2 regions of the Nocardiopsis oceani genome follow, and region 2 is predicted to be linked to the other one. Evidence: riboswitches for the same ligand, from Rfam matches in the RefSeq annotation. Region 2 holds a riboswitch; the other holds the start of a gene.
What was found. A riboswitch is a leader RNA that binds a small molecule or an ion and turns the genes downstream of it on or off. The one in region 2 is predicted to bind cobalamin.
Positions count from the first base shown of each region.

Region 1: it holds a riboswitch for cobalamin, as region 2 does, so the genes downstream of both, cobN (cobaltochelatase subunit CobN) here and ACYVDG_RS16935 (ribonucleoside-diphosphate reductase subunit alpha) in region 2, are expected to answer to the same signal.

Region 1 covers NZ_BAAHAR010000052.1:3,373-7,530, reverse strand. The annotation lists gene cobN (cobaltochelatase subunit CobN) at 1-1,696, opposite strand, end outside; cobalamin riboswitch at 1,733-1,877, opposite strand; gene ACYVDG_RS27095 (ABC transporter ATP-binding protein) at 1,954-2,760, opposite strand; gene ACYVDG_RS27090 (FecCD family ABC transporter permease) at 2,838-3,854, opposite strand; gene ACYVDG_RS27085 (ABC transporter substrate-binding protein) at 3,851-4,158, opposite strand, start outside.
Region 2 covers NZ_BAAHAR010000026.1:70,825-74,982, forward strand. The annotation lists gene ACYVDG_RS16925 (NYN domain-containing protein) at 1-682, shown strand, start outside; gene ACYVDG_RS16930 (hypothetical protein) at 709-1,281, shown strand; cobalamin riboswitch at 1,679-1,881, shown strand; gene ACYVDG_RS16935 (ribonucleoside-diphosphate reductase subunit alpha) at 2,036-4,158, shown strand, end outside.

The sequences.
Region 1 (4,158 bases), on a different contig from region 2:
TGGCCTGGGCACCCTCGCCCGGGTCGTTGACCAGGAACGGGTAGATGAGCGGCAGGTTCCCGAGCACCGCGTCGGGGCCGCAGGCGGCGGACAGAGCGGCATCCTTGCCGGGCAGCCACTCCAGCGACCCGTGTTTGCCGAGGTGGACGACGGCGTCGGCGCCGAACCCGTGCTCCAGCCACCGGTACGCGGCCATGTAGTGGTGGCTCGGCGCGAGTTCGGGATCGTGGTAGATCGCGATGGGGTTCTCGCCGAAGCCGCGCGGGGGCTGGACCAGGACCACGACGTTGCCCGCCCGGAGCGCGGCCAAGACGAGTTCGCCCTCGTCGTTGACGTAGAGCTTGCCGGGGGCCGGACCCCAGGTCTCGGCCATGGCGTCCTTGAGGGAGGCCGGGAGGCCCTCGGTCCAGGCGGCGTACTGCTCGGGGGCGATGCGTACCTGGGCCTCGGTCATCTGTGCCGTGGTCAACCAGTCCTCGTCCTGGCCGCCGGCCTCGATGAGGCTGTGGATGAGGGCGTCGCCTGCCTCGGTCTCGTCCGGCAGGTCCAGGCCGGGCAGGGCGTCGGGCTCGCCCAGGTCGTAGCCGTCCTCGCGGAGCCGCCGCAACAGGCGCACCAGGGAGCGGGGGGTGTCGAGACCGACCGCGTTGCCGATGCGGGAGTGCTTGGTGGGGTAGGCCGAGAGCACGACGGCAAGGCGCTTCTCGGAGGCCGGGACCTGGTGCAGGCGGGCGTGGGAGGCGGCGATCCCGGCCAGGCGGGCGCAGCGCTCCAGGTCGGCGGTGTAGCGGGGCAGGCCGTCCTCGTCGATCTCCTTGAAGGAGAACGGCACGGTGATGATGCGCCCGTCGAACTCGGGGATCGCGATCTGGGTGGCGGAGTCGAGCGGGCTGACGCCCTCGGCGGCCTCTTCCCAGTCGGCGCGGGAGCTGGTCAGGCACAGGCCCTGCAGGACCGGGATGTCGAGGGCGGCGATACGTTCCACGTCCCAGGCCTCGTCGTCCTCACCCGCGCTCGCGGACGCGGGGACACTGCCGCCGGCGGCCAGGACGGTGACGATGAGGAGGTCGAAGTCGCGCAACGCCTCGAACAGGTCGTCGGGGGCCGAACGCAGCGACCCGGCGAAGACCGGCACACCGACGGCGCGGCCCGTGGCGTCGACGGCGTCGGCGAGGGCGTGGGCGAAGGCGGTGTTCCCGCCGGCCTCGTGGGCGCGGTAGTAGAGGATGCCGACCTTGGGAAGCGACGGGTCCTGTGGGACCTCGCGCTCGGCCAGGCCCCACAGGGGCACGTGCTGCGGCGGTTCGAACCCCTCGCCGGTCAGCAGCACGGTGTCGGACAGGAACGCGTGCAGGCGGTCGAGGTTGGTGGGTCCGCCCTCGGCCAGGTACCGGTGGGCGTCGGTAACCACACCCATGGGAACCGTGGAGCGCTCCATGAGTTCGGCGCTGGGCTGCTGTTCACCGCTGAGCACCACGAGCGGGGTGCCGCGCTCGCGGACCGCGGCCAGGCCCGACCACAGGTCGTGCGGGGATCCCAGCATCCGGACCACGACGAGGTCGGCGCCCTCGACGGCTTCGGTGAGTTCGGTGTCGGTGGCACGCGAGGGGTTGGCCCACACGTACGCGGAGCCACTGGCCCGCGCAGAGAGCAGATCGGTGTCGGACGTGGAAAGCAGCGCGATCCGTACCGTCATGGCCGGAATTCCTCCCCAGGGGTTCTCGCCCCGTCGATGGTCGGACCGCTCGTGGACAGTGTCTGACTTGCACCTGGTGGGAGGTGTCACAGTGGCGGAACCGTCCCGGACTCGCACCGGGTTCCTGTGCCACGAACGAGGAGCTCACACACTAACGGGCGCCGCGAGCCGACTCGCGACGGGCCTCCCCTTTCCAGGGCCGCCGACCGCAGGAACGTACGGCGAGCGGCACTCCGTTCGAGAGGCGCACAGCGCGGTCATGTAGTGGGCTCGTGCCCCGGGAGCGGTCGGGAGCCCGGTTGCTCCGGATCCCGGCGGCGCAGGAACCGGACGACGGGGCGCTCACCGTCGGTGGTGACCTCGGCCCGGACCCCGTAGACCTCTCCTATGAGCTCGGGTGTCAGCACCTGGCCCGGCGACCCCTCCGCCACCGCCCGACCGGCTCGGAGCACGACGAGCCGGTCGCAGTACATCGCGGCCAGGTTGAGGTCGTGCAGCGCGATCACCGTGGTCACGGGCAGGCTCACGGCCAGCTCCAACAGGTCGAGCTGGTACTGGATGTCGAGATGGTTGGTGGGTTCGTCGAGCAGGAGCTCACTGGGTTCCTGAGCCAGGGCCCGGGCGATCTGGACCCTTTGGCGCTCCCCACCGGAGAGGGTGTGCCAGGACTGCTCGGCACGGTCGGTGAGCCCGGTGCGTTCCAGGGCCGTGTCGACCGCGCGCAGGTCGTCGGTGGAGACCGGGGTCCAGGCGCGGCGGCGCGGGATACGCCCCAAGGCGACGACGTCGCGCACGGTCATCTCGGTCTGGGTGTGGGAGTTCTGCTGGACCACGGCCACACGCCGGGCCACCGCCCGGCGGCCGATGCGCGGCAACGGGTCCCCGTCGAGGGTGACCGTCCCGGCGGTGGGTCCGAGAACCCCCGCGAGGAGCCGGAGCAGGGTGGACTTGCCGGATCCGTTGGGGCCCAGCAGTCCGACCGTCTCACCGGGGCGCGGGGCGAGGGTGACCCCGTCGAGCACGATGCGGTCGGCGATCCGGTGCACCACACCGTCGGCGCGCAGGTGGCCGCCCCCGGAACCGGCCTCGGGAGGACCGTTGCCGGACCATCCGTGGCCGGGGGAACTGGATCCGGACGATCTCACGTCTGCCTCCTCGAGCGGTACAGAACGGCGATGAAGGCGGGCACGCCGACGAGCGAGGTGACCACACCCACAGGGATCTCCTGCGGGTCCAGGACGGTACGGGCCAGCGTGTCCACCCACACCAGGAACACGGCCCCGATCAGCGCGGTCACCGGAAGCAGCCGGGCATGCATCGACCCGGTCAGGATCCGGGTGGCGTGCGGCAGGATCAGCCCCACGAACCCGACCGCGCCCACGCTGCTCACGAGTGCGGCGGTGAGCAGGGCCGTCGCGGTCAGCAGCAGCACACGCGCCCGCGCCACACGCACGCCGAGCGAGGCCGCGGCCTCCTCCCCGAAAGCGAACGCGTCCAAGGTGGTGGTGTGGGCCAGGCACACGGCCAGCACGACCACCAGGACCCCCGCGCACAGAACCACATCGGCCCAGCCCACGTTGCTGAAGGAACCCAGCAGCCAGAAGAGCACGCCCTGCGTGGTCTCGGCGTCGGCCGACATGAGCACGATGAAGGAGGTCAGGGCCGAGAAGAGCTGCATGGCAGCGACCCCGGACAGCACGACCCGGTCCATGGTCCCGCCGAGGGTGTGGCTGAGCAGCATGACCATCCCGAAGGAGAGCAGCGCACCGAGGAACGCCCCGGCCGACAGGGACAGCACCCCGGCGCCCCAACCGAGCACGATCACCGCGACCGCACCGGTGGAGGCGCCGGACGAGACCCCGAGCACGAAGGGGTCGGCCAGCGGGTTTCGCAGCAGGGACTGCATGACCGCACCGCACAGGGCCAGTCCCGCCCCGCACACCGCGGCGATGAGGGTGCGCGGCATGCGCAGGTCCCACACGATGCCGTCCTGGATGGGGGTCAGAGGGCTCTCGCCGATCCCGAGGCGGGCACCGAGCGAGGACCACACCTCGCCGGGGGTGATGGCCGCGGGGCCGATGGTCACAGTCACCGAGACCGACACCGCCAGCGCGACCAGCCCGCCCACCAGGAGCAGGGTCAGACGGGCGCCTCTCACTGGGCGAGTCCGAGATCCCGAAGTCCGTCGGCCACCTGCTCGACGCCCTCGACGGTCCGGATCGAGGGGTTCATGGCCTGGCCGCTGAGCAGGACGTAGCGCTCCTCCTGCACGGCGGTCAGGTTGCTGGTGGCGGGGTGGTCCTCCAGGAAAGCGATCTTCTCCTCGGCCGACTCGGCGGTTTGGGAGTCGCGCGTGAGGTCGCCGAGCACGATGACGTCGGGGTCGCGGTCGGCGACGGTCTCCCAGTTGATCTGGGGCCACTCCTCATCGGTGTCGTCGAAGGCGTTCTCCGCGCCGATCT
Region 2 (4,158 bases):
CTACGGACTCCCTGGCAGACCGGCGCCCGGCCAGGGGCCCCCGATGACCGGACCCCAGCAGTCCTTCAACGGAACCGGGCCCCAGCAGTCCTTCACTGGAACGGGGCCGCAGGCGGCGTTCGGCAGCGGGACCGGGCCGCAGAACTCCTTCGCCGACCACCAGCAGGTGCCGCCGAGGAGGGATGCTCCGCCTCCCCAGCAGGACCCGAGGTTCGGGCCCGGACCAGGCGAGGAACCCGGTTTCGGAGGTGGGGCAGACGCAAACCCTACCTATGGGACCAGTACGGAAACTGACACCGCGTACAGCGGTGCCGCCTCGCCCCCGCACGGGGGAGGGCGACCTACTGGTCCCGAGTACCACCGCCGGTTCGGTGCCGGTACCTACCAGGAATCCAGCCCTAGTCCTGGATATGCCCAGCAGACCGGCCCCGCCGCGCATACCGTTGATGATGCGGTGCACGTCGCGCGCAAGGAAGGGAACGACTTCGCGGAATCGATCGCACGTGAGGCGCCCGTCCTGTGGGTGGAGGCGGTCCTCGCCCGCAGGCCGCGGATGCCTTCGGATCTGGAGGCACGCCTGCTCCAGGGGTCCTCACTCCCGATCGACCACCTGTTGCGCGACGAGGTCCGTGACGGGTTGCGCCAGGGGTTCTGGCAGGCGTTGGAGCGTGCCAGGCCCTGATCGGTGCGTGGGATTGCGAATAGGGGATGGGGGCGATGCGGTTGACCCGCGTGACGACGGCGGAACTCGACCGACTGGAGTTCCACGCTGTCCGATCCGGTGAACACGGTCGGATCGCCGCCCAGCTACTGGATCTGGCGAACCGGGTGGACGCCGGCAGCGAGGTCACCCGTGCGGAGCTGTTCGTGCGTTCGGGCGAACAGTGGGAGATCGCACAGGAGTTCGAGCGAGCCTGTGCCGCCTACCAGCGGGCCATCGACGACGGCGGCCCCACAGTGGTCGACGCGCACGCCCTGAGCGCGGGAGCCCTGCTCCAGCTGGACGAGCGCGAACAGGCCCACGAGCACCTCAAGCGGTTGGAGGCCGGGGAGCACGTCGAGCTCCCCACCCACATCCACGTCGCGGAGGTGCTCTACGCACACGACGACCTCGAGGGTGCCGAACGCTGGGCGACCGCCGGTGCCCGCCGTTTCACGGGCGGGTCCCAGCCCGCCTACGCGCGCGATCTCTTCGTGGAGCTCCTGAGGATCCGGTTCCGGATCAGGACCGACATGGGACTGGTCGAGGACGACCTGGACCTCCTGCTCGACGAGGAGTGAGCTTTCCGACGCGTTCGCGGAGATTCGGATCCCGGGGGCGCGACGGAACCTTCCGCGCTCGGCCGCGTGGTGTGTGTCTCGGTCCCTCTCAGGCGGCCGCGTGCGCCGGGTCCCAGGCGTGCTGTGCCCGTCCCGCTCGGGCCCCCTCCGAACGGTTCCAGGCCTTCTTGTGGTGCCTCTCTCGGGTCACCACGGACGTGTCCGCCCCGCCGACGTTCTAGGCTGTGTCCGACCCCCTCCGGAAGCGTTTGAACGCGGCCCATCGTGCACCGGATTCGGGTGCCTGCGCGGTGCCCATACCACGCTCCGCGCGTATGTTCGGCACTCATCGAAGAATCCGAGAAATCTACGACACGCCATCATCTTGCGGTGTTCCAAGGTGACAGACCCTAGATGTAGTATCTGTCCCGCTGGTGGTTCACCGGGGTTCCTGACCCTGGTGAGGCAAGAGGGAACCCGGTGGGAATCCGGGGCTGCCCCGCAGCGGTAAGCGGGAACGAAGGCCGTCACACGCACTGGGAACCCCCTACGAGGTCCTGGGAAGCGACGGCGAGTAGGTCGCCCGCGAGTCCGAAGACCTGCCACCGGCGCGCACCCCCACGTGCGTGACGACGGAGCTTCGAGGGCGAGCTGCCGCGACCCGCCTGCGGACCGCGCGTATCCAGTACGCCGGTTCTCCGGTGAGCCCGCACGCTTGTCACTCGTGACCCCGTTCCCCGCCGGGACTCTTCTTTACTGAGGTTGGAGCCGCTGTATGACCCTTGACGTCGAGGCCGTGCCCGCATCCGATCGGCGCGAGCCGAACAACGGCGGTGGCGCCCGCGCCGCCATCGACCGGATCGAGCACGTCGTTACCGAGGCCTGTGCGCGGCTCACCGGTGTTTCGGCGAACAAGGTCCTCACCGAGGCGCGCCGCGGCTTCTACCCCGGGATCCCCGACCACGAGGTCGAGCTGGCCCTGGTCATGGCCGCCCGGAGCTTCGTGGAGGTCGACCCGAACTACTCCTACGTGGCCGCCCGCCTGCTGCTGGACAAGCTCCGCACCGAGGCCCTGACCTTCGTCAGCGGCGCCCCCGAGAACGCCGGCCAGACCGAGATGTCCGACCGCTACGCGACCTACCTGGCCGCCTACGTGGGCCGCGGTATCGACCTCGGGCAGCTGGACCCGGCGCTGGCCAAGTTCGACCTGGAGCGCCTGGGCAAGGCCCTGCACGCCGAGCGCGACGAGCAGTTCACCTTCCTCGGCATCCAGACCTTGTACGACCGCTACTTCCTGCACAGCGACGAGGTCCGCTACGAGCTGCCGCAGGCGTTCTTCATGCGCGTCGCGATGGGCCTGGCGCTCAACGAGGACGACCGCGAGGCCCGCGCGATCGAGTTCTACGAGCTGCTGAGCTCGTTCGACTTCATGGCCTCCACACCCACCCTGTTCAACTCGGGAACGGTGCGCGCGCAGCTGTCGTCCTGCTTCCTCACGACGGTCGGCGACGACCTCCAGGACATCTTCCACGGCATCAGCAACAACGCGATGCTCTCCAAGTACTCGGGCGGCCTCGGCAACGACTGGACCCCGGTCCGCGGCCTGGGCTCGCACATCAAGGGCACCAACGGCAAGAGCCAGGGGGTCGTCCCGTTCCTGAAGATCGCCAACGACACCGCCGTGGCGGTCAACCAGTGCTTCGCACCCGACACCCCCGTTTACACGGCTGACGGCTGCAAGTCCATCTCAGACATCCGAGTCGGCGACCTGGTCCTTGGACACAGCGGAAACTACCGCGAGGTCACCGACGTCATGATGTACGACCAGGTGGACCCGATGGTTCAACTGACCATCAAGCACTCGGTTGAGGACATCAAGGTCACTTCAGGCCACCCCTTCTACGCGATCCAGGGTGTGCCTCTGGGGCAGTCGAACAGCAGGACCCTGAAGTGGCTTGCCGACGACAAGGTGCGGGCCGAGTGGGTTGACGCGGGGCAGTTGTCCGCTGGCGACTACGTCGGTCAGGTCGTCCCCAAGGAAGTCGTTCCCGTAGAAGGCTTCGGTGAGGACGATGCCCGGCTCTACGGGATCCTGCTGGGTGATGGCCACCTGTCCAAGAACGGTTCGCAGTGGGGGGTCTCCGGCAACCCGGAGCTCGACAATCACCTCGACTTCGTGCGTTCCTATCTGGAAGAGCGGGGGATCCACTACTGGGAGAGCGGTCGGGACGAGACCTACCTCCAGATCCACTGGGCCTTCGGCAGGGGGGGCGTTCGCGATTCCGAGTCGGGGCGAATCACCGGTGCGGGAGAAGCGACCCTCCCCTTCACCGCGGAGGACATCTACGACGCAGACCACGCCAAGCGCATCTCCCGCAGGTTCAGCCATCTCCCGCACGCGCAGAGCCGCGCGTTGCTGCGGGGCCTGCTGGAGACTGACGGAGGCGTCTCCCGCGGAGTGGAGATCTACTTCACTTCCACGTCTCGCCCGCTGGCAATGGGTGTTCGCTACCAGTTGCTGCGCCTTGGAGTTCCGGCTGCCGGACAGTACCGGGAGCGCGAGCAGTCGCATACTGGTCGGCGTTCGGACGGCACGGAGATCGCCTTCTCCGGCGTGGTGAAGTCGTTCGACATCCGGGTCCCGGCGGTGGAGGGCATCGCGGAGCTCGTCGGCTGCCGCCCGCTGACCAAGCGCAACTGGATCGAACACCAGGGGATGCTCTTCACCCGGGTCCGGGACGTTGCCGAGATCGATGTCGAGCCCACGGTGTTCGACCTCAAGGTCGAGACCGACGAGACGTACATGACCGCCGCTGGTCTAGTGCACAACGGGGGCAAGCGCAAGGGCGCGGTCTGCGCCTACCTGGAGACCTGGCACATCGACATCGAGGAGTTCCT